Regions from separate parts of the Kitasatospora sp. NEAU-69 genome, predicted to be linked through region 1. Evidence: riboswitches for the same ligand, from Rfam matches in the RefSeq annotation. Region 1 holds a riboswitch; each other region holds the start of a gene.
The links. A riboswitch is a leader RNA that binds a small molecule or an ion and turns the genes downstream of it on or off. The one in region 1 is predicted to bind cobalamin.
Positions count from the first base shown of each region.

Region 1 (5,794 bases):
GCCCGCTCCACCCTGCTTCGGGAAGAGGAGTTGCTCGAAACGTTCTCCGTCTACGAAGCCCGGGAGGAGTGAAAGGCGGGCTGGGGCAGGCTGCTCAGCGCGCCGCGCAGGTGCTCCAGCGAGGACGCTATCCACGGCAGGGACGCCGGGTCGTCGCTGTCCAGCGCCTGCCGGCGCTCGGCGACCGACTCCCCGTACAGCAGGCTGGTCGCCACCCGTGACCGCGCGACGTGGGTCACCAGCTCCGCCGGGTCCTGCAGCACATGAGCGGCCACCGCCTGCATGGGCGCGGCCAGGCTCGACCAGATCTCACTGGCCACCCCGACCAGGTCGCCCATCAGGCTCTGCCCCCAGGCACCCTGAGGCACTCGGGCCATGCCGATCCGCCAGCCGCCCAGGGCCATCGACTTGCTCAGCCCGGTGGTCACCACCGTGCGCTGCGGCAGGAAATCCGTGGCGTGCGGCATCCGGCCGTCATGGACGAGGTCGGCGTAGATCTCGTCCGCGATCACCGCCAGCCCCCACCTCTCGGCGATCGCGCACACCTCGCGCACGTGCTCCACGCGCGCCACCGTGCCGGTCGGGTTGTCGGGCACGGTCAGCACGAGAATTCCCGGCCGGGCACCGGTCGCCCGCGCCTCCTCCAGAGCCTGTTCCAGCAGCTGCGGATCCGGCACGCCGCCGGCCTCGGCCGGGATCGGAACCCCGATGGTCCGCTTCGCCGCCAGCGACGCCTGGGCCGCGTAGCTCACCCATGACGGGCACGGCAGCACGACGTCCCCGGGCAGCGCCAGGAGCAGAGCGAACAGCAACGGCTTGCTGCCCGGCGCGAAGATCACCTGGTCGGGACGGGTCGGCAGGCCTCGCCGGGAGAACCAGCCGGCCGCGGCCTCCCGAGCAGCCAAGGATCCGACCACCGGCCCGTAGCCGTTGCGTCCGGCCGCACCGGCGAGCACCTCGGCAACCGAATCCGGCACCGGCAGGCCTGCCTCGCCGAACCCCAGGTGCAGCACCTTCTGCCCCGCGGCCCGGCGGGCCTGGAGCGTCTCGTTGATGGCCAAGGTCGCCGAATGCATCGTCACGTAGCCCACACTCCCCACAGAGATCAGCCGGAGCCATGCAACAGCTCCTGCGCCGCCCAGAGTAGATGCAAATAAATTTGCATACAAGGGCAGTGCAGGGCAGTGTGGGTGACCGCGATCCGTCGCCGAGGCGGAGCTACGGGCGGGTGAAGGTCAGATGGGTGATGCCGCTGGGTGTCGTCACCGACTCGACCTGGAACCGCTGCTCCAGCCCTTCCAGTCCGTCCCACAGCCGCTCACCGCGGCCGAGGACGATCGGGACCAGGGAGACGTGGAGGTGGTCGACCAGGTCCTCCGCGAGGAACTGCCTGACCGTGGCCGCGCCCCCGCCGATCCGCACATCGAGGCCGCCCGCGGCCTCGCGGGCCTGCCGCAGCGCCTCCTGCGGCGTGGCGTCGATGAAGTGGAAGACCGTGCCGCCCTCCATCTCCACGGGCGGGCGCGGGTGGTGCGTCAGCACGAACACCGGGGTGTGGAACGGCGGGTTCGCTCCCCACCAGCCCTTCCACTCCTCGTCGGTCCACGGGCCGCGCTGCGGACCGAACTTGTTGCGGCCCATGATCTCCGCCCCGATCCCGGGCCCCCAGGTCGAGGCGAGGGCGCTGTCGACACCGCTGCGGCCGCCGGCCTTGCCGTTCATCTCGTTGAAGGCGCGGGTCTCGAAGAACCACTCGACCAGCCGAGTCCCGGCATGCCCGAACGGGGTCTCCAGCCCCTGTCCCGCCCCGGCGGCGAAGCCGTCCAGCGACACGCTGAAATTGTGCACTCGAACACGCGACATGACACTCACGTCCCTCACGTCGGACTCCATGGCCAAAACCGAGCCTAAATGCGCCCACCGACATTGAGCCCCGCGCCACGGCGGTGCCTGCCCGGACCAAGGTTGCGAACGGAGGCGATTGACGGCTCATCGGCAGGGCCCTAACCTTCCCCAGGTAGTGATGGCGTAGGGAAGCTGGTGAGACTCCAGCACGGTCGCGCCACTGTGAGCGAACGGCCCCCGGGCGGTTCGTCAGTCAGATACGACGCCATCACCGCGCTCCAAATCACCTGTGGGACGCACGATCCCCTGAAGGAGGCTCCAACTGTGAGCAGTCTGTCCAATCCTGCCGCCATTCCCACCCCGGTCGTCATGCCGGTGTCGCGGGCGGTTCTCTGGCTGGTCGGCACCGCGCTGATCGCCCTCGCGGTGTACTACTTCATCGGCGTTGACCAGGGCGCCTACTCCGTCTTCGGCAAGGACATGCACATCCACGAGTTCGTGCACGACTCCCGGCACTTCCTCGGCTTCCCCTGCCACTGACGAACCGGAGTACGGACAGAACCAAGAACATGGAAAAGAGACTCATCCTGCGCGGCGTGATCGCCGGCGCAGTGGCCGGCCTGCTCGCGTTCGTTTTCGCACGAATCTTCGCCGAACCGCAGATCAACGCGGCCATCGCCTACGAGAGCGGCCGCGACGCCGCGCAGGAGGCGCTGGACAAGGCCGCCGGGGCGCCGGTCGCCGACGCCGGCCCCGACATCTTCAGCCGCACCGTCCAGGCCAACATCGGCATCGGCGTCGGCATGGTGTTCTTCGGCATGGCGATGGGCGCGCTGTTCGCGGTCGCGTACACCGTCTGCCTGGGCCGGGTCGGCAAGCTGCGGCCGCGCACCCTGGCGATGCTGGTGGCGCTCGGCGGCTTCCTCGGCCTGTACTTCGTGCCGTTCATCAAGTACCCGGCGAACCCGCCGTCGATCGGCCACCCCGACACGATCCGCGACCGGGGCAATCTGTACCTGGGCATGGTGCTCTGCTCGGTGGTCTTCCTGGTCGCCGCCGTCTGGCTGGGCAAGCGCCTGCAGGCCCGCTTCGGCAACTGGAACGCCGCCCTGCTGGCCGGGGCCGGCTACGTGCTGGTGCTCGGCACGATCATGGCGCTGCTTCCCTCGCTCGGTGAACTCTCGGACAACGTGAGCGAGTTCGGGCACCACGCGACGGAGACGCCGCTGCCGCTGGCCGACGCCAGGGGCACCATCGTCTATCCCGGGTTCCCCGCCGACACGCTGTTCAGCTTCCGCTTCTACTCGGTGGCCGCGCAGTTGCTGCTCTGGGCCTGCCTCGGCCTCGTCTTCGGGCCGATGGCGGAGCGTCTGCTCAACCCGCGCACCGAGACCGCTGTGGCGCCCGCGCCGGCGCCCGCCCCGGTCCAGCCGAAGCCGGTCGCGGCGGCATGACCGAGCCGGAGCGTCGGCCTGCCACGGCGTCCACCACGGCGTCCACCACGGCGTCCGCCACGACGCACCCGGAGCCCAGGGCCGCGATCCCGGAGAGGATCGCGGCCCTCGGGCCTTTCTTCGCCTTCGAGGTGCACGGCCCGACCCCGGCCGAGGAGCCCTGGCGGAGCATGGGCGAACTGCTCGACGACCCCTCGGTGTTGCGCGACCGGGTGACCGCCGTGCGCGGCTACCTGGCCGCGGGCAGTGGGCAGCCCGGCGAGGCCGTCGAGCTGCGGGTGGCCGCCTCGGTGACCCAACTGGGCCTCGCCTCCCGGCTGCTCTCCCCGCCCTTCGCGGTCGCCGTGCTCACGGGCGCCGTGCTCCCGTACGGCCTGCGGGAGGCGAGATGGCAGCCGACGCTCGGCTCGATGTTCCCGCTGTCCCTGCCCGACCGGACGGCTGCGCCGGTGGCCGACCCGGCCGAACGTGCCGCGCGGCTGGGCACGGAACTGCTGGAGGGGCCGATCCGCGACCTGGTGGAGGCCACCGGCGCCTACGCGGTCTCGCCGCACATCCTCTGGGGCAACGTCGCCTCGGCCGTCAACGGAGCGGCCGCCGCCATCGCCCGCACGGCCCCCGAACTTGGCCCACGGGCACGCGAGTTCGCGGGCCTGCTGCTGGAGCAGCCGCCACTGCGCGGCGCCGGCAGCACGGCGGCCGACGGTACCGCCTTCCGCCGCCGAAGCTGCTGCCTGATCTACCGAGCCGCCCCGGACCACGCGGGCGGCCTGTGCGGGGACTGCGTCCTCGCCTCACCCGCCCGGACCCGGGCCCGCCCCACGTAGCGCCGGCGGCGCCCGCCAGGCCCGTGGCTTGTCCGGTTGCCGTCATGACCAGGGGAGTTGTTCGGGCATCGGGTCGGCCAGCAGAATGGCGGCACCGGGTTGACGAACGGACATGTCTGCAAAGGCGGGGGACCGGGGATGGATCCCGAACTGGTGGCACTGGCATCGGCGGCGGCGACCGCGCTGGTGGGTCGGCTGGCAACCGACGGCTGGGAGAACGCCAAGAACGCGGTGACGGCGCTGTGGCGCCGCCGGCACGGGCAGCAGCCCGAGGCGGCGGAGGCCGTCGAGGCCCAGCTGAGCGAGACCCGCGAGGAGCTGCTGGCGGCCCGTGAGGCCGGGGACGAGCAGGTGGCGCAGGAGCTGGCCGTTGAGTGGCGGGCCCGGCTGCGTGACGCGCTGCGGGCCGACCCCTCGCTCGCCGCGGAGCTGCGTGAGCTGGTGGCCGAACTGAACCGGGACGAAGCCGAGTCCGAGGACGAGTCCGGCACGGGCGGGAGCCGGGTGACCATGCGGGCCACCGCCTCGGACCACGCGAAGGTCTTCATGTCCGGCCGCGACATGCACATCACCGGGCAGTGAGCGAACCTCCGATCCGGCTGGAGGCCTATGCATCCGGCTCCGGCACCATCTACATGGCCGCCGGTGACCAGCACATCGCCGCCCGCGATCTGCATGTGCACTACGGGGACGGCATTCACCGCGTCCGCCGGGTCGAGTCCGGAAGCGGAAGCAGCGACGGCAGCAACAGCAGTGACGAGTGCCCGTACCCCGGGATGACCGCGTTCGGCGCCGAGCAGGCCCAGTGGTTCTTCGGCCGTGACCGGACCCTCGCCAGGCTGACCGGCCGGCTCGACGAGTGCCTCCGGGACGGCGGTGCGGTCGCGGTGGTGGCCGCCTCCGGCGCGGGCAAGTCCTCGCTGCTGCAGGCGGGCCTGGTGCCCGCACTCGCCCGCGGGGTGCTGCCGGGGTCACGTCGCTGGCCCTGCCTGGTGTTCACCCCGGGCGCCCACCCGGTGGTCGCGCTCGCCAGGCACCTGGCCGCGCTGACCGACGGTGACCCGGCCGACGTCGAACGCGAGCTGGCCGACGACCCGCGGGCCCTCGGCGACCGGCTCCGGACCGCGCTGGAGCGGCAGCGGGCCGGCCGGCTGCTCGTGATCGTCGACCAGGCCGAGGAGCTCTTCACCCAGGTGGCCGGCGAGGAGCAGCGCAACCGCTTCGTCACCGCGCTGGAACGCCTGGCGGAGCAGCCGGCGAACGGGTCCGACGGGCCGGTCGCGCTGGTCGTCTACGGCGTTCGCGCGGACTTCTACGCCCGCTTCGCGCAGTACGACTCGCTGCGTGCGGCGCTGGAGCACCGGCAGGTCTTCCTCGGGCCGATGGGCCGGGACGAGCTGCGCGAGGCGATCCTGATCCCCGCGCAGCGGGAGCGTCTGGAGTTCGAGGAGGGCCTGGTCGAGCTGCTGCTGAGCGACTTGGGCGTTGCCGCGCACTCGTCGCCAGGCTCCGACGGGCAGCACGGCGACGGCGGTGACGAGAACGGCGGCGGCGACGGCTCGGCGCCCGAGCGCGGCTACGAGGCCGGGCGCCTGCCGCTGCTCGCCCACGCGCTCCGGGTCACCTGGCAGCAGCGGCACGGTTCGATCCTGACCGTCGACGGCTACC
Region 1 is NZ_JBWXUE010000017.1:122,916-128,709, forward strand. Features, by position in the region: gene AC060L_RS21045 (MurR/RpiR family transcriptional regulator) at 1-72, shown strand, start outside; gene AC060L_RS21050 (pyridoxal phosphate-dependent aminotransferase) at 51-1,076, opposite strand; gene AC060L_RS21055 (dihydrofolate reductase family protein) at 1,219-1,863, opposite strand; cobalamin riboswitch at 2,008-2,129, shown strand; gene AC060L_RS21060 (CbtB domain-containing protein) at 2,170-2,385, shown strand; gene AC060L_RS21065 (CbtA family protein) at 2,415-3,299, shown strand; gene AC060L_RS21070 ((2Fe-2S)-binding protein) at 3,296-4,126, shown strand; gene AC060L_RS21075 (hypothetical protein) at 4,265-4,708, shown strand; gene AC060L_RS21080 (nSTAND1 domain-containing NTPase) at 4,705-5,794, shown strand, end outside.

Region 2 (5,794 bases), on a different contig from region 1:
GACCACCATCAGGTCCGTCGTCGGGGCCACCCTCGGGCCCGCCGTCCGGTCCGTCGCCTTCCGGCGAGTCGGGCGAATCGGTCGGGTCGGTGTCGGCCTCGGGGTCGGCGTCGGGCTCGTCCGGCGCGCTGTGCTCCGCCAGCGTCCGGTCCAGCTGCTCCTCGTCCAGTCCGGGCGCGTCGAACGGGTTGCGTCGGCGCCGGTGCGGCAGGGCGAGCTGCGCGGCCTTGCGCACGTCCTCCTCGGTCACCGCCGTCCGCCCGGCCCAGGCGGCCAGCGCGACCGCGGTGCGCGCCATCACGATGTCCGCGCGCAGCCCGTCCACCTCGAACGCGGCGCAGACCGCGGTGATCTGCCTCAGCGCGCCGTCGCCGAGACGCACCGACGGCAGCAGCGAGCGCGCCGCGGTGATCCGCCCGGCCAGCTCCCGCTCCTCCGCCTCGTACCGGGCGGCGAAGCCTGACGGATCCGCGTCGTACGCGAGCCGCCGGCGCACCACCTCGGCCCGCTCGGCCGGGTCCCGGGTGGCCGCGATCTCCACCGTGAGGCCGAACCGGTCGAGCAGCTGCGGCCGCAGCTCGCCCTCCTCCGGGTTCATCGTGCCGACCAGCAGGAACCGCGCCGCGTGCCGCACCGAGACGCCCTCGCGCTCCACGTACGAGCGCCCCATCGCGGCGGCGTCCAGCAGCAGGTCCACCACGTGGTCCTGCAGCAGGTTGACCTCGTCGATGTAGAGCACGCCGCGGTGCGCCTGGGCGAGCAGCCCGGGCTCGTACGCCTTGACGCCCTCGGCGAGCGCCCGCTCCAGGTCGAGCGAGCCGACGATCCGGTCCTCGGTGACGCCGACCGGCAGCTCGACAAGCCGGGCGGGCCGCTCCGCGACCGGCCCGGCGGCGCTGTGCGGACCGTCCGGGCACTGCGGATCGGGCGCCGCGGGGTCACAGGCGAACCGGCAGCCGTCCACCACCGCGAGCGAGGGCAGCAGCCCCGCCAGCGCGCGCACCATGGTCGACTTCGCGGTCCCCTTCTCGCCGCGCACCAGCACCCCGCCGACAGCCGGCGAGACCGCGTTGAGCAGCAGCCCGAGCCGCAGGTCGGCCATCCCGACGATCGCCGTGAACGGGTATCGAACGTCACTCAAAGCAGCTCACCTTCCATTGCGCGTGTGGCCGGAGCCCCCGGCGGGACGAACGGCAGGCCGCCGCCCGGACCGCCCTCGATCAGCCGCCACAGCGCGGCGGTGTCGGCATGCTCCTCGATCAGGTCCCCGAGCCGGTCCAGCCGCTCCTCCCGGGCCGCCGCGAACGAGGTGTCCGGCGCGGGCACGAAGGCCCGCCCCGCCATCGCCGCGACCTCGCGCAGGAACGCCCGGCGGAAGCCGTCGTTCTCCAGCGCGCCGTGCCAGGTGGTGCCCCAGACCGAGCCGGTCCGGCAGCCCTCCAGGCCGTGTCCGTCGGCGTCGGACATGAACGGCTCGCCGCCCTCGACCGCGACCACGCCGTGGTGGATCTCGTAACCCGCCACCTGCTCGCCGAGCGCGTAGCCGACCGGCCGGGCCAGCACCTTCTCGACCCCGAACTCGACGGTGGTCGGCAGCAGCCCGAGCCCGTCCACCATGCCCGCGCCGGATTCGACCAGGTCGGTGATCCGCCCGCCCAGCATCTGGTAGCCGCCGCAGACCCCGAGCACCGGCTGACCGGCGGCGGCCCGCCGGCGCAGCGGCTGCTCCAGGCCGCGCTCGCGCAGCCAGGCCAGGTCGGCGACGGTCGCCCGGGTGCCGGGCAGCACCACCAGGTCGGCGTCGGCCAGTTCCTCGGGGCGGGTGGCCCAGCGGACCAGCACCCCGGGCTCCTGGGCCAGCGCGTCCAGGTCGGTGAAGTTGGACAGCCGCGGGAACCGCAGCACGGCCACCCGCAGCACGTCGGCGCCGACCGGCCCGGCCGAGCTGCGGTCGACCACGGCGGACAGGTCGAGCGAGTCCTCGGCGTCCAGCCACAGGCCCGGCAGCATCGGCAGCGTGCCGAGCACCGGACGGCCGGTCAGCTCGTGCAGCATGTCCAGGCCGGGCTTGAGCAGCCGCACGTCGCCGCGGAACTTGTTCACCAGCCAGCCGGCGACCAGCCGCTGGTCCTCGGCGTCGAGCAGCGCGAGCGTGCCGTACATCGCGGCGAAGACGCCGCCGCGGTCGATGTCGCCGACCACCACGACCGGCAGCTCGGCGGCCCGGGCCAGGCCCATGTTCGCGATGTCGCGGTCGCGCAGGTTGATCTCGGCGGGCGAGCCGGCGCCCTCGCAGACCACCACGTCGAACCGGCGGCGCAGGTCGGCCAGGCACTCCAGCGAGCGCTCCAGCAGGTACGGCTTGCGCTCGCGGTAGTCCAGCGCGCCGACCTCGGCGATCGGCCGGCCGAGCAGCACCACCTGGCTGCGCCCGTCCGCGCCGGGCTTGAGCAGCACCGGGTTCATCGCGGCCTCGGGCTCCACCCGGGCGGCCTGGGCCTGCATCACCTGGGCCCGGCCGATCTCCGCGCCGTCCATGGTGACCATCGAGTTGAGCGACATGTTCTGCGCCTTGAACGGCGCGACGCTGACGCCCTGGCGGACCAGCCAGCGGCAGATGCCGGCCGTCACCACGCTCTTGCCGGCGTCCGACGTGGTGCCGGCGACCAGCAGTGCGTTGCTCATATCTTCCTCCCCCTCACAGCACGGCGACGGAGCATCAGGACGCGCGCCGCGACCGTCGTGCCCAGCGCCAGCAGCCCGACCCGCCGGGAGAGCCGGCAGGCCCGTTCGATGTCCGAGACGGCGACCGGGCGCAGCTCGGCGCCCAGCACCGGCCGCTGCTCGACCCTCTCGCCGTAGCGCAGCGGACCGCCGAGGCGCACGCCGAGCGCGCCGGCGAAGGCCGACTCGGCCTGGCCGGCGTTCGGGCTCGGGTGCGCGGAGCCGTCCCGCCGCCAGACCCGCAGCGCGGTGCGGCGGGCGGCGGCGGAGTCCGCCGCCGCGACCGTGAGCAGCGCGGTCAGCCGGGCGCCGGGCCAGCCGGCCACGTCGTCCAGCCGGGCGGCGGCCCAGCCGAACCGCTGGTACTTCACCGACTTGTGCCCCACCATCGCGTCCAGCGTGTTGACGGCGCGGAACGCGAGCAGCCCAGGGGCGCCCGCGAGCGCACCCCAGACCAGCGCGTTGACCACGGCGTCGGCGGTGTTCTCGGCCACCGACTCGACCACCGCCCGGGCGATCTGCGGCTCGTCGAGCGCGCTCGGGTCGCGCCCGCACAGGTGCGGCAGCCGCTGCCGGGCCGCTTCGAGGTCGCCGGCCGCGAGCGAGGCGCCGATGGTCCGGGCCTCGCGGGTGAGCGAGCTGCCGCCGAGCACGGTCCAGCCGGCGAGTGCGGCGCCGACGGAGCGGGCGGAGCGGGCGGTCCGGCCCGGCAGCAGCCGTTCCAGTCCAAACTCCAGTCCGGCTGCGCCGGCCGCCACCGCGCCCACGCAGAGCGCGGTGTGCAGCGCGCCGGCGCCGCGGTGGTCGCGCCACAGCACCCGCTCCAGCCGGGCGGCGGCGGTGCCGAAGCCGGCCACCGGGTGGCCGCGGCGCGGGTCGCCGAAGCGCGCATCGGCGGCGTAGCCGGCCACCATGCCCGCCGCGTAGTCGAGTGCCGTCAGGTCGGTGCGGCTCACCGGGCAGCGCAGGGGTGCGCGGAGCAGGGGAGCACTGGGCAAGGGGGCGCAGAGCAGGGGAGCGCTGGGCAAGGATGCGCCGAGCAGGGGTGCGCATCGCGCAGAGGTGTCGGGGCAGGCTGCATGACTGGCTGTGTCCTCACTCAGGGTCCGCGCCCTGGATCGACGAACCGGGGGCGAGAGTCTCCTGGCTCCCGGGGCCGACACACCCTCGGGCCCCGCCGGCGGGGCCGGCCGGTCTCGCCGTCAGCAGCGGGCCGTGACCATGGTTTCGAGCGTGCTCCCCGGTGACAGTGGCGGGACCGCGCCGGATTCGCACCGGCTTCCTCTCCTTGCCTCCGTATGGCCCAAGGATCCCACCACGTGCCGGAACCGGGCGTCAACCGGACCCCGGCCTGGTGGATCACACCGGGGGCGGGCCGGCGAAACCGTCACTACCTCCGAGTAACCGCGCTGCTCGGCGGGGTGGCCTCAGCGAATCGTCCAACACCCTTGCGGGGCCGGTGCTCCGGCTTCGTGCATTCGGCGGGTGGGGCGGGCCATGCCCGGGCGCCTAGCGTCGGGGCATGCGAAGAACCAGGCTGCCGGTCCCCGCCCCGGTCCCGTTCTCCCCGCAGGCCGCCCGGACGCACCGGGCCGCCCTCGGGCTCACCCCGGACCAGGTGGTGGCGGGGATGGCGGCGAACGGCGTCCGGCTGCTGGCGGGCCATCTGCTCAGCTGGGAGGCGGGCGAGCTGCGCCCCGACGAGGTGGAGCTGATCGCGCTGGCCCGCGCGCTGTGGTGCCCGGTGGCGCAGCTGATGGGCGCCGCCCCGGCGAGCCTGCGCGACTTCCGGGTGGCCCGCGAGCTGAGCCAGGAGCAGGCGGCAGCGCGGATCGGGATCGGCGTGCGCACGTACGTCACCGCCGAGCTGACCGGCCGTTGGACCGGGGACGAGACCGAGACCGCCGCGCTGATCGAGGAGCTCGGCCTGACGCTGCGCGACCTGGTGCGGGTGACCGACCGGGCCGCCGAGCTGGAGCTGCGGCTGCGTCAGGCGGTGGACGGGCGCTGGCAGGCGCAGCTGAAGGCGGTCGGCCGGCTGGTGCCGGTGGCGAAGCCGGTGCTCTCCCAGGTGCTGGCGGCGCTGCACGGCGAGTCCCAGGCGGGCTCCTCGCACTGGGGCGCCTCGACCTGGGGCGGGACGGGAGCGGCGGGAGCGGCCGGCCCGGCGACCGTGGAGGCGGCGGTGAGCACCGGGGCGCCGGTGGAGCGGTTCTGGGCGCTGCTGGCGAACGCGGACACCGGCGGCCTGCCGGTCTGACCGCGCCGGGGCCGGGTCGTGCCGGGGCCGGGTCGTGCCGGGATTGGGGCGTGCCGGATTCGGGGCGTGCCGGGCCCGGGGCGGTGGACTTGACGTTCCGTGGTCCCGGACCAGCCCACCCGCCCCGGACGGCTGCCTTCCGGTGGCCCGGCGCGGCGTCCCGGGGTGAACTGGGGTCGTTCCGTGCCGTCCCGGCGTGGGGCGCCGCCACAACCCAGGGGAGAGCCATGCGTTGGGGAACCGCCGCCGTCGCGGCCACCGCGGTCGCCGTCGCAGCGGGCGCCGTCGTCGTGATCGTCGGCCGCCGGGTGTCCGACCTCGCCCTGCGGACCGGGGCCGAGGGCACCGAGCCCGGCCAGGACGAGCCGCCGCTGCGGGTGCACGAGATCGCCGCCCGGGAGGTGACGCTGACCCGCACCCCGGCCAGCGGCCGGCGCGGCCGTTACGCGCTGGACTGGCCCGGCGGCCACGCCGTGGTCGGCGAGGTGCTGCGCACCGCCCCGCAGACCGTCACCCGGCGCCTGGAGCAGATCGCCGGCACCGCGCCGAGCACGGGCACCGAGGTCGAGCTGAGCCCGCGGGTGCTGCGCGGCGACCCCGGCTCGGCCTGCGGGCTGGACTACCTCGACGTGCTCGTGGACGGCGAGCTCGGCACGCTGCCCGCCTGGTACGTGCCGGCGATCCGCGGCACCTGGGTGATCGCGGTGCACGGCCGGTTCGCCGACCGCCAGCAGGCGCTCCCGGCGCTGCCGCTGCTCAAGCGGCTCCAGCTGCCCGCGCTGGTGATCAGCTGCCGCGGCGACCAGGGCG
Region 2 is NZ_JBWXUE010000041.1:37,650-43,443, forward strand. Features, by position in the region: gene AC060L_RS32495 (putative cobaltochelatase) at 1-1,102, opposite strand, end outside; gene AC060L_RS32500 (cobyric acid synthase) at 1,138-2,685, opposite strand; gene AC060L_RS32505 (cobalamin biosynthesis protein) at 2,682-3,638, opposite strand; cobalamin riboswitch at 3,841-4,055, opposite strand; gene AC060L_RS32510 (helix-turn-helix domain-containing protein) at 4,247-4,984, shown strand; gene AC060L_RS32515 (alpha/beta hydrolase) at 5,212-5,794, shown strand, end outside.
Region 2: it holds a riboswitch for cobalamin, as region 1 does, so the genes downstream of both, AC060L_RS32505 (cobalamin biosynthesis protein) here and AC060L_RS21060 (CbtB domain-containing protein) in region 1, are expected to answer to the same signal.

Region 3 (5,794 bases), on a different contig from region 1:
GGTTCTGTCTGACGATCCGTCATTCGACCTCACTCGCAATCGCGTTGAGCGCGGCGGCGGCCATCGCACTGCCGCCGCGGCGGCCGCGGACCACCAGGTGCTCCAGGCCCGAGGGGTGCTCGGCCAGCGCCTGCTTGGACTCGGCCGCGCCGATGAAGCCCACCGGGACGCCGATCACCGCGGCCGGGCGCGGCGCGCCCGCCTCGATCATCTCCAGCAGCCGGAAGAGCGAGGTCGGCGCGTTGCCGACGGCGACCACCGCGCCCTCCAGGTGCGGCAGCCACAGCTCCATCGCGGCGGCACTGCGGGTGTTCCCCAACTCGGCTGCCAGGCCCGGAACTCGCGGGTCGGAGAGGGTGCAGATGACCTCGTTGTCGGCGGGCAGCCGCTTGCGGGTCACGCCGCTGGCCACCATCGAGACGTCGCACAGGATCGGCGCACCGGCCCGCAGTGCGGCACGCGCCGAGGCGACCACGCCCGGGGTCCAGAGCAGGTCGGCGACCAGGTCGGTCATCCCGCAGGCGTGGATCATCCGCACCGCGACCTGGGAGACGTCGGCCGGCAGACCGGCCAGGTCAGCCTCGGCGCGGATGGTGGCAAAGGACTCGCGGTAGATCGCCGCGCCGTCCTTCTCGTACTCGATCACGTGGTCCTCCGGGCGGCGGCGACGGCCGCTGCCATCTCTTGGTTCGGCACTTCTGCTGCGCTGTCGGCCGGCTGCGCGCCGCCACCGGTCCGGTGTACCCGGTAGCCGCCGGTGGTCGCGAGGACGTCGACGTACGGGCCGGCCGGGTGGCCGCAGCGGCGCTCGCAGCCCGACCAGTGCACCGGGAGCAGCGGCGGCTCCCGGTCGTCCTGCCGGCCCCGGTGGCCCTGCTGATCCCGGTGGGTGGCGGTCGACGGGGCGGCGTCCAGTGCGGCGGCCGCGTCGGTGCGCACGTCGGCGAGCGACTTCGCGCAACCGGGCGCACCGGTGCAGGCGGTGGCCTGCTCCCACGGCGAGCCGGGGTCGGTGCGCAGGCCGGCGGCGGCCAGCCGTGGCAGTTCGGCGGGCGCCGCACCCGGCAGCACCACACCGCGCCACGGGGTGACCCGCAGCCCGCCGGAGCTCGCCGCGACCAGGGCCCGCCACTGCTCGGCGCTCGCCCGGCCGAACCGCAGTCCGACAACCAGGGCCTGTCCGGGCGCACCCGTGAGGACCCCGACCTCGGGACGACGGCCCGGCTGCGCCGGCAGCGGCCGGCGGCTCAGGCCGAGCCGCTCGGCCAGCACGGCGCCGGTCGGGTCGGCCTCGCGGATCCGCCAGCCGCCACTGCGCAGCCGGACGAACTCCTCGGCCGCCGCGAGCGCGTCCGCCGGTCCGGCCACCGGAGCGCACCAGTCGGCGCGGCCGAGCCGCAGCAGCGCACCGGCGCCGTCGGTCGGCGCGGCGGCAGCAGCACCGTCGGTGGCAGCGCCGTCGGTGGCAGCGATCAAGGTCACATCGGCGTCCAGTGACGCGACGTCACCGCGCCCGTCGTCCAGCGCGAAGAGGAACCGTCCGGAGAGCTCACGGGCGGTCACCGAGTCGCAGATCAACGCGTCCAGCTCACGCACCCAGGCCGTCAGGTCGCGGCCGCCGTCGAGGCCGGCGAGCGGCGAGGCGACGATGTTGCGCACCCGCTCGTGCGCATCGGACGGCAGCAGCCCGACCGCGCGCAGCCGGGCCGCGAGCTCCGCGCCCGCGTCGGCCGGCAGCCCGCGCAGCTGCACGTTGCCACGCGAGGTGGTCTCCAGCGAGCCGTCCCCGAGCTGCTCGGCGGCGCGGGCCAGCGCGAGCGCCTGATCCGCCGCCAGCAGACCGCCGGGCACCCGGACCCGGGCCAGCGCCCCGTCGTCGGCGGCATGCAGCCGCAGCGCGCCCGGGCAGGCGTCGTCACGCCCCCGACCAGCCCGGACGGGGGCAGGCTCGGAGGAGGCGGGTGAGGGTGACATGGCCGCGAGCATACCGATGATCCGACCGGACGTATGCCCCGCAAGAAGCGTGATCCGCGTCTCCAGCGACATGACCCGACTGCGTACCACTGCTGCTACAGCGGGGTCACAAGTGACAGAAGGGACAGACGGGACTGGTACGGTCGTTCGCTGCCGCGCCATCAGAGGGCGGCCGTCACACGATCACCGCGTGGTGATCCGCTGAACAACGGGGGAGCACGACATGAGCGCATTCGGCGCACGCACAACCATGCTCGGATTCGTCACGCTGGCCGCGATCGGCTCGCTGGCCATGACCGCCTGCGGGCCCGACGAGACCACCGGACCGAGCACGGCCGGCACGTCCGCAGCCGCAGCCGCACCGAGCAAGTCCGCCGCAGCATCGCCGCTCGCACCGACCGGTGCGGCGGCGCCGACCGGCGCGCCGACCAGCCCGGCGGCAAGCAAGAGCGCCGGCGGCACCGGCGCCGCGACCGGCGGAAGCGGCACGGACGCCAAGGCCGGCCAGACCTTCAAGATCGGCCAGCCGGCCCAGTTCCCGTTCACCTACGGCAGCACGAAGGGCACCATCGCGCTGACCGTCACCTCGATCGAGGCCGGCAGCCCGGCCGACCTCACCGCGCTCAAGCTCGGTGACCAGGCGGCCGGCAAGGTCCCGTACTACATCCACTTCTCGGTCAAGAACACCGGCAGCACCGACCTGTCCTTCTCCAGCGTGACCCAGATCAAGGGGCTGCTGCCGGACGGCACCGAGGCCCAGGACCTGATGATGATCGGCCAGTTCGACAAGTGCCCGAACAACTCGCTGCCGAGCGGCTTCACCACCGGCCAGACCGCGACGAGCTGCGCGGTCGCGCTCGCCCCGTCGGCCTCCACGAAGGTCACCGGAGCCGAGTACTGGGGCGACCCGTTCACCCTGGGCAAGGGCCTCACCTGGAAGTAGCCCACACCCGGCGGTGATCCGCCCGACGACAGGCCCCCGGGCCGGGACGTGCGCCACGGCGGGCCGCGCGTCCCGGCCCGTGCGCATGGCAGCACGCCCGCCCACCCACCATTTACCGGTCGGTCTAAGATGTCGCCGGACGGGCCGTCGGCCCGTGCACGCCAGTGACGGCGCGGGGAGGAAACCGGTGCGAAGCCGGTGCGGTCCCGCCACTGTGACCACGGCTCAGCGGCCGTGGCAGCCAGGAACTCCCGGCCGTCCCTTCACGCGCCCCCAGCCTGTGGCCGGGGGCACTCCCATCGGGGCGCGGACCCCGAGGAAGGCCCGCCGAATGTGCATCGCCATGCCCGTGACCGCCCACCGCGCCGGGAGGGCCGCCGCGTGATCCTGCTCCTGTCGACCTCCGACACCGACCTGCTCTCCGCCCGCGCGTCCGCCGGCCCGGTCCCGTACCGGCTCGGCAACCCGGCCCGGCTCGCCCCCGAGGACCTGCCCGCGCTGGTCGAGGGCACCGACCTGGTGGTGGTCCGGCTGCTCGGCGGCCGCCGCGCCTGGCAGGAGGGCCTGGACGCGCTGCTGGCCGGCCCACGCCCGGTGATCGTGCTGAGCGGTGAGCAGGCCCCGGACGCGCAGCTGATGGAGCTGTCCACCGTCCCGGCCGGCCTCGCCGCCGAGGCGCACGCCTACCTCGCGCACGGCGGCCCGGCGAACCTGGCCGAGCTCGCCGCCTTCCTCTCCGACACCGTGCTGCTCACCGGCCACGGCTTCGCGCCGCCCGCCTCGGCGCCCGACTGGGGTCCGCTGGAGCGCACGCCGCGCCGCACCGAGGGCCCGTCCGTCGCGGTCCTCTACTACCGCGCGCACCACATGAGCGGCAACACCGCGTTCGTGGACACGCTCTGCGCGGCGATCGAGGACGCCGGCGGCCAGGCCCGCCCGTTCTACTGCTCCTCGCTGCGCGGCGCGCCCGCCGAGCTGCTCGCCGAACTCGGCGCCGCCGACGCGATCGTGACCACCGTGCTGGCCGCCGGCGGCACCCGCCCCGCCGAGGCACAGGCCGGCGGCGACGAGGAGGCCTGGGACGCCGGCGCACTGGCCGCGCTCGACCGGCCGATCCTGCAGGCGCTCTGCCTGACCTGGTCGCGCGAGCAGTGGGAGTCCAGCGACGACGGCCTCTCCCCGCTGGACACCGCGACCCAGGTCGCCGTCCCGGAGTTCGACGGCCGGCTGATCACCGTCCCGTTCTCCTTCAAGGAGCTCGACGAGGACGGCCTGACGGTCTACGCGGCCGACCCCGAGCGCGCCGCCCGGGTCGCCGGGATCGCGGTGCGGCACGCCAGGCTGCGGCACATCCCGGCCGCCGAGCGGCGGTTGGCGCTGGTGCTGTCCGCGTACCCGACCAAGCACGCCCGGGTCGGCAACGCGGTGGGCCTGGACACCCCCGCGAGCGCGGCCCGCCTGCTGCGCCGCCTGCGCGACGAGGGCTGGGACCTCGGCGAGGGCTTCCCCGGCATGGAGCCGGTGGAGGGCGAGCACGAGGGCGACGCGCTGATCAAGGCGCTGATCGAGGCCGGCGGTTACGACCAGGACTGGCTCACCGAGGACCAGCTGGCCCGCAACCCCGTCCGGATCCCGGCCGCCGACTACCGCCGCTGGTACGCGACGCTGCCCGAGGGCCTGCGCGGCGACGTCGAGGAGCACTGGGGCCCGGCCCCGGGCGAGCTGTACGTGGACCGCAGCCAGAACCCGGACGGCGACATCGTGCTCGCCGCGATGCGGGCCGGCAACCTGCTCGTGCTGGTCCAGCCGCCGCGCGGCTTCGGCGCCAACCCGGTCGCCATCTACCACGACCCGGACCTGCCGCCCTCGCACCACTACCTGGCCGCCTACCGCTGGATCGCGGCCGCCCAGGCCGACGGCGGCTTCGGCGCCGACGCGGTGGTGCACCTCGGCAAGCACGGCAACCTGGAGTGGCTGCCCGGCAAGACCGCCGCGCTCTCCGCCGACTGCGGCCCGGACGCCGCGCTCGGCGACCTGCCGCTGATCTACCCGTTCCTGGTCAACGACCCGGGCGAGGGCACCCAGGCCAAGCGCCGGGCGCACGCGACCCTGGTGGACCACCTGGTCCCGCCGATGGCCCGCGCCGAGAGCTACGGCGACATCGCCCGGCTGGAGCAACTGCTCGACGAGCACGCCAACATCGCCGCGATGGACCCGGCGAAGCTGCCCGCCGTCCGCGCGCAGATCTGGACGCTGATCCAGGCCGCCCGGCTCGACCACGACCTCGGCCTCGACGAGCGGCCCGAGGACGACGGCTTCGACGACTTCCTGCTGCACGTCGACGGCTGGCTCTGCGAGGTCAAGGACGCGCAGATCCGCGACGGACTGCACGTGCTCGGCCAGGCGCCGGCCGGCACCGACCGGGTCAACCTGGTGCTGGCGATCCTGCGCGCCCGGCAGATCTGGGGCGGCGTCAGCGCGCTGCCCGGCCTGCGCGAGGCGCTCGGGCTGGACGAGGCCGCGCTGACGCTCGGCGCCACCGACGCGGCCGAGGCGAAGGCGCGCGAGCTGGTCGAGGCGATGGAGGCGGCCGACTGGGCGCCAGAGGCCGTCGCGAAGGTGACCGTCGCGAAGGTGGCCGAGGGCCTGGCGCCCGCCGTCGCCGAGGTGCTGGACTTCGCGGCCCGCCAGGTCGTCCCCCGGCTGGCGGCCACGGTGGACGAGCTGGACGCCGTGGTGCACGCGCTGAAGGGCGGCTTCGTGCCGGCCGGCCCGTCCGGCTCGCCGCTGCGCGGGCTGGTCAACGTGCTGCCGACCGGCCGCAACTTCTACTCGGTGGACCCGAAGGCGGTGCCCAGCCGGCTCGCCTGGGAGACC
Region 3 is NZ_JBWXUE010000020.1:83,790-89,583, forward strand. Features, by position in the region: gene AC060L_RS22820 (precorrin-2 C(20)-methyltransferase) at 1-23, opposite strand, end outside; gene AC060L_RS22825 (precorrin-8X methylmutase) at 20-646, opposite strand; gene AC060L_RS22830 (hypothetical protein) at 643-1,974, opposite strand; gene AC060L_RS22835 (PDZ domain-containing protein) at 2,198-2,917, shown strand; cobalamin riboswitch at 3,041-3,187, shown strand; gene cobN (cobaltochelatase subunit CobN) at 3,299-5,794, shown strand, end outside.
Region 3: it holds a riboswitch for cobalamin, as region 1 does, so the genes downstream of both, cobN (cobaltochelatase subunit CobN) here and AC060L_RS21060 (CbtB domain-containing protein) in region 1, are expected to answer to the same signal.